DNA from 2 places in the Paenibacillus sp. E222 genome. Region 2 is predicted to be linked to the other one. Evidence: riboswitches for the same ligand, from Rfam matches in the RefSeq annotation. Region 2 holds a riboswitch; the other holds the start of a gene.
What was found. A riboswitch is a leader RNA that binds a small molecule or an ion and turns the genes downstream of it on or off. The one in region 2 is predicted to bind FMN.

Region 1: it holds a riboswitch for FMN, as region 2 does, so the genes downstream of both, ribD (bifunctional diaminohydroxyphosphoribosylaminopyrimidine deaminase/5-amino-6-(5-phosphoribosylamino)uracil reductase RibD) here and HW560_RS23015 (DMT family transporter) in region 2, are expected to answer to the same signal.

The regions. Positions count from the first base shown of each region.
Region 1 covers NZ_CP058552.1:3,808,175-3,811,592, reverse strand. The annotation lists gene HW560_RS17180 (bifunctional 3,4-dihydroxy-2-butanone-4-phosphate synthase/GTP cyclohydrolase II) at 1-241, opposite strand, end outside; gene ribE (riboflavin synthase) at 299-967, opposite strand; gene ribD (bifunctional diaminohydroxyphosphoribosylaminopyrimidine deaminase/5-amino-6-(5-phosphoribosylamino)uracil reductase RibD) at 1,017-2,120, opposite strand; FMN riboswitch at 2,590-2,753, opposite strand; gene HW560_RS17165 (peptidylprolyl isomerase) at 2,900-3,331, opposite strand.
Region 2 covers NZ_CP058552.1:5,162,780-5,166,197, forward strand. The annotation lists gene HW560_RS23005 (CGNR zinc finger domain-containing protein) at 1-444, opposite strand, end outside; gene HW560_RS23010 (DinB family protein) at 581-1,078, shown strand; FMN riboswitch at 1,162-1,313, shown strand; gene HW560_RS23015 (DMT family transporter) at 1,458-2,438, shown strand; gene HW560_RS23020 (amidase) at 2,575-3,418, shown strand, end outside.

The DNA.
Region 1 (3,418 bases), 1.4 Mb from region 2:
TTTGCTGGACCATAGGTTTCAGGTTGAGTTCATCGGCACGTTGCTGCGTAATGGGAACACACACCAGACCTCTGCCTTCGGTAATCATGAAATTGATCACTTCAGGTGTAGCCTTTTCCGCCAAAGCGATAAAGTCACCTTCATTCTCCCGATCCTCATCATCCACCACAATAACCGGTTTACCCTGCATGAGATCGTAGATGGCTTCCTCAATAGAATTCAGAATGGATTTCTCTGACATAGGTCCCCCTCCAGTATCTATTTCAATTTATATTTGTAGTTAAGCAATTACGATTTGTTAAGCAAATCCGTGATTAGCAAGGAAATCCTCACTGATACTTCTCGGCTTGCCCGTACCTGTCTCCTGATGTCCCTTACCATAGTGCAACAGATGATCCACATATTTGCCCAAAATATCACACTCAATATTGATGGTATCCCCCGTCTTTTTCACATTTAATACGGTCTCACCAATGGTGTGTGGAATAATGGATACAGTGAATGCGGTCTGTGAAGTATGCACAACGGTCAGACTAATTCCGTCCAGGGTTACAGACCCTTTGGGTATCAGATATTTGAACAGTTGCGTATCATCAGGTTTGATCTCGAAAACAATCGCATTCTGGTCACGTGTAATGCTGCCAATGACCCCAGTGCCATCGACATGGCCCTGAACGATATGCCCGCCAAAACGACCACCTGACAACATGGCTCGCTCCAGATTAACTTTGCTTCCGGATTGCAATTGACTAAGATTGGTATGTCGATATGTCTCAGGCATCACGTCAGCAGTAAAACCGCCACCCTCCAGGGTAGTCGCAGTTAAGCATACCCCGTTTACGGCTACACTATCGCCAATCTTCAAGTCGTTCATGATGGCGGAAGCTCCGATATTCAGGACCATCGCTTCGCCTTTCCGACCTATACGCCGGATCTGACCGACTTCTTCCACCAAACCGGTAAACATGCTACCGCCTCCTTTATTTATTTCGTTATTGTTAATTCAATCAATTCATTTATTCAGGCCAAACCGGAATTCCGCCAATGCTAATATTATCTCCAACTTGCTCAATTTCCAGCTGATGCAATTGAATCGCCTGACTCATGCGCTCAACACCCTCGAAGCGGAAACTGCCTGGTGTTTCGTATCCTCCGACAATTTTCGGAGCAATGAACATGAGCAGTCGATCTACCAATCGCGCTTCCAGCATGGCACCATTCAGAGTACCCCCGCCTTCAAGCAGAATCGAACCAATTTCACGCTCACCGAGCTTGCTGAGTGCACTTAGCAGATCAACACGTGGTCCTGGACCACAACGTATAATCTCCACCCCATAGGCCTCAAGCCGCTCAGCGGCTTTAGGGCTCGCCTCATCCGTTGTAAGCACCCAGGTTGGTGCAAGGCCATCCTTAACCATTTTGGCTCCTACAGGCAGACGTAGCTTGGAATCGACCACAATTCGTACCGGGCTGATCCCTTCCACTTGCAAGCGAGTCGTGAGTTCGGGATTGTCTGCAATGACCGTTTCCACACCAACCATAATTCCTTGATGGCGATGACGAAGCGCGTGTACAATCTCGCGAGCTGACTCGTTAGAGATCCATTTGCTGTCACCGCTACGCGTAGCGATTTTGCCATCCAGAGTAGAGGCCGTCTTCAAAGTTACAAAGGGGAGACCTGTTGTAATGTATTTGATGAATTTCTCGTTCATCCGTCTTCCGCGCTCACGCAGCACTCCAACTTCAACTTCGATCCCTTGTTGACGCAGCATGCTGATCCCTCTGCCTGAGACTTGCGGATTCGGATCTTCGCAGCATACGACGACACGTTTCACTTTCTCATGAATGAGACGTTCACTGCATGGTGGAGTCTTGCCATAATGGCTACAGGGTTCAAGCGTAACGTATACTGTACTGCCTTCCGCATCACTGCCCGCCATGTTCAGCGCATGAACCTCTGCATGACCCGTTCCCCGTTTGAGATGACTTCCGAGGCCCACGATACGTCCTTCTTTAACAACGACACAACCTACTACCGGATTGATTCCAGTCTGTCCTTGTGCCCGCTCTGCCATATCCAGTGCCAGCGCCATATAAAATTCATCATTAATCATTTCCAAGTCCGTTCACCCCACGGTTAAAATCTCAAGTTATAGACCTCCCTTCCAACAGAGAGGCATGTTCCATATCCAATAAGAAAAAACGTCTATCGAAGTACTCCAAGGAAGCCAGACCGCGTTTAGCGGAATTTTTTCTTGCAATATCAAGAGCATCATACTTCGAAGTTTTTACTTTACTGATATTAAAAAATCCCCGTCGAACAAACCGTTCGATGGGGATGATGAGAGACATGTGTCACCAGCAGTACTATTGATACATTGCCAACAACACATCGCCCAAAACTTCATTTCAGGCAAGTGAAAGCAGACACATACCTTAATGAACTTCAATTACAGGTAAAGAGCTTCTATGATGTGGCATATGTATGAAGATTGCCGGAAGTATCCGGATTTCTCCCTGCACAGGAAATGAATTCATCAAAAACTGTACAGCAACACTCCTGCGGAATGCGGTCCCTAAGGACGGCACCCTCTCCTTCTCCCATCCAGACTATACTGTCGGTTCTGGAATTACACCAGATCAGCCATCTGCCACAGGCAGACGGGTCACGGACTTTGCATCAATGCTGGAAAGATATCCTCACATACTGCATCACCGCCGGTAGGGAATTACACCCTGCCCTGAAGGATTCGTTGCGTTATTAATTGGATGTTAGCACTTTAACGTCAAAAAATCAATTGTTTTTTGTTCCTTTTTGTCACATACTAACTTTTAATAAGCTTAAGTGTAAACAAAAACCGCTTCGCTCATTGCGAAACGGTTTACATACGGATATTGATTAAGCTTCTACTACTTCAACAGTTTCCATTTTGTCGCGACCTTCGAAAGCGTCCACGAACTCCATACCTTTGGTTACTTTACCAAATACAGTATGTTGTCCATCCAAATGTGGTTGCGGTTGGTAGCAGATGTAGAACTGGCTTCCGCCTGTGTTACGGCCTGCATGTGCCATAGCCAATGTTCCGCGCTCATGTTTGTTCGGGTTGATTTCACAGTTGATTGTGTAACCTGGGCCGCCTGCACCGGAACCGTTAGGGCATCCGCCTTGAGCTACAAAGCCCGGAATAACACGGTGGAATACAAGACCGTTGTAGAAACCGGAGTTAGCCAGTTTCTCAAAGTTTGCTACTGTGTTTGGAGCTTCTTGATCGAACAAATCGATTACAACTTCTCCGCCGTTTGCCATTTTGATTTTCGCTTGTTTCGCCATATGTAAATGACTCCTTTCGTATTGACCATCGTTAATGGTGCCAGAACGCATGACCCTGGGCCAAGCTTTATAGCACTTTTCTTAGTG
Region 2 (3,418 bases):
AATCCAGCGACAATCTGCATTGTCACAGATACGAATTCTTCCCCCATCCCCTTCAACTACTGTGATTGCAAAATCGGCTGCGACCTCTGCCATGACCTGCTGCCAACGAGTTCCCACAGGAATAAGTGAAAGTTTCAGTCCCTCATCTCCAGCGTTCAGTCTTCTTATGACTTGACCTTCCTTCATCTTGGCGTTAAGCCATTCCTGATCTTTGCTCGATAATGGATTTCCTTCAGATAAACGAGTTGCAAGAGCCTGCAATTCATTTCTAAAGTTTCTCAAGGCTTCCTCCTCTTCAGAAGAAGCAGGTACAGATGCATTCAGTTGCCATTGTTTAAGAAATCCTTGCTGCCATTCGGTTTTGCCAACCCTGTCCTCTGAACGATCCCCACCACGCCAGTCGTGGTAATCACTGTTCACAAAATCAGTCCATAGTCTATCCATACGTACCTCCGCTAAATTGTAACTTCCTAAAACGAAAAAGATAGTTACAAACATTCATGTTTGGGTTATATTAATTGTAACCACATTTTTGCACTTTAGCTAGTTACCATGAACTTATTTTAGGGAGGAAAAATCAATGACTACAACAGCAACAGAACTATTGCTCATTCAGAAAGATGATACCTGGGATCAATGTAACTGGATTGTGCCTTTATCCAAGGCAATCGAAGGACTGACTGCTGAACAGGCAACCTGGGTTCCATCATCCGGTGGATTAAGCATCTGGCAGTTGGTCAACCATATGTATTACTATAATCATCGTTTGTTGAGTCGCATTCAGGGCAAAACACCCTCCGGTACACCTGCCGAAAACAATGAATCCACCTTTGGAGATCCTGGCGACCCTTCCGATACCACTGGCTGGAGTACACTTATGCAAAATACAACACTATTAGCCGGACAGCTTCGTGATCAGCTCGCTTCATTAGAAGAATCTGATCTTGAAGCCTCTTACATGAATACGGATGAAAAATGGGCACATGCACTTGCCCGCTGGCTGCTCCACGATGCGTATCATGCAGGACAGATTGTATTACTACGCAGACAACAGGGAAGCTGGAATATCATATTCTAAAAAAACACTTGAACTGCTAGCGCTTACAGGAATAAGATGGACTTATTAATGTTACAGCTTGTTCAATACACAATATAATTGAATAGGATCTTCGGGGTAGGGTGCAATTCCCAACCGGCGGTGATGTTCTTCGGAACCAGCCCGCGACTCGCTGTTTGACCCAATGTAGGGATTCAGCGACTGACTTGGTGTGACTCCAAGGCCGACGGTACAGTCCGGATGAGAGAAGATCAACACATTAACATGCCGTTAACGAAAGGCTTATTTTCGTACGACATGTCAATGATTGAGCCCCCGTTTATTTGGTGTATACCAAAACGGGGGCTTTTGTCGACTTTGCCAACTGAAGATTCCGTGTTCTGACGAAGGAGTCCTGAATATGGAAAAGACCCAACATGCATCAACAGTTTACCTCAAGGAACGAAGCAATACCGGATTCTGGCTCGTCGTGCTTGGCGCCGCCCTCTGGGGTGTAGATCCGCTGTTCCGCATTATTTTGCTTAAAACGATGACCTCCACTCAGATTGTACTGGTGGAACATATTATTGTCAGCCTTGTAGCTATTCCCGTGTTATGGAAGTTCCGGGCTGATCTGAAAAACCTGCGTGCACGGCACTGGATTGCCGTGATCTTTATCTCCTGGGGAGGATCTGCTCTCGCTACAGTATTGTTTACCCTTGCGCTCACGCATAACGATCCCAACACGGTTTTGTTATTGCAAAAGATGCAGCCGCTATTTGCGATTGTTCTGGCTAAGCTTTTGTTGAAAGAAACATTGCCTCGTCGCTTCGGTGGACTGTTTATCATAGCACTTGCAGGAACATACCTGCTCACGTTCGGATTCACTCTTCCCCTTGGCAACTGGAACAATTGGATTCATGCAGGCAGCCTGTTATCACTGGGTGCAGCTGCCTTGTGGGGCGGTTCAACGGTTATGGGGCGGCTGATGCTGGGGCAAACCCGTTATGAAACGGTCACCTCCCTGCGCTTTGTCGTAGCCTTGCCACTGCTGATCTTTATGACGTGGAACGAAGGTGCTGCCTGGACATTCCCTTCCGCTACAGGTGAACAGGCGGCTGTGGCACTTAATATTCTGGGTCAGGCCTTACTGCCAGGCTTACTGAGTCTTCTGTTATATTACAAAGGTCTCTCTTCCACCAAGGCCTCAGTTGCAACACTTGCAGAACTGAGCTTCCCGATGGCCGGTGTACTGGTAAACTGGATTGCATTCCGTACTTTAATTACCTGGGAGCAGCTGTTGGGTTTCATCCTCATCTGGATCGCCCTATTCGCCATCTCCAAACAGCAAGAACGCTCAGCGACTCCGGCTGATGGTGCACCAAAGCTTCGTACAAATTAAATTTTATATAAAAGCCAATCAATTAAGGCACTGCACATCCTTCAAGATGTACAGTGCCTTTTGTCTTTTCGCTATTCCGGTGGTACGATGACTTATGAAATAGTAGATCAAGTTAATTTAGAGAGGAACGATCATCATGTCTTCATCTTCATCATTTTCATATACATCCTACGATGCCATAGGTTTGGCTGAGTTGGTTCGCGCACGGGAGATATCCCCTGTCGAATTGCTGGAAGCGGCGTATGCACGCCTGGAAGAAGTGAACCCACAGCTTAATGCAGTCATTCGTACATATGAAACACGCGCCCGTCAGGAAGCGAGTATGGTTCGCCCGGGAGAGCAGCCCTTTGCCGGCGTGCCCTTGTTATTGAAAGATATCTCTCAATCCCTAGAAGGTGAAATTCTCACCTCGGGTTCTCGTCTTCTCCGTGAGCATCATGCACAGCGGAATTCCAATTTCGTATCCCGTCTGCTTGATGCAGGCTTCATTATCATTGGACATACCAATACGCCAGAATTTGGCCTGAAAAATATTACTGAGCCCCGCCTTCACGGTCCAAGTCGAAATCCATGGAATATCAAGCACTCGCCAGGCGGTTCAAGTGGAGGCGCCGCTGCCGCAGTAGCTTCGGGTATTGTACCCCTTGCGGGAGCCAGTGACGGTGGTGGTTCCATCCGAATCCCTGCTTCATTCAGCGGCCTGTTCGGACTCAAACCTACACGTGGGCGGACACCTGTTGGACCGGGAGTTGGTCGTCAGTGGCAGGGTGCTTCGATTGATTTTGCGTTGTCCCGTTCCGTTCGCGACAGTGCTGCTTTACTGGATACACTGCAAGTGATTCAACCCGAAGCTGCGTTCCATGCCCCCCTCTTTCCAGGCAGCTACTTGGCTGATATGCACTATCCTCATCAACGCAAATTGAAGGTTGCATACACGACAGCTTCACCTGTAGGTACACCTGTGAGTGATGAAGCCAAAG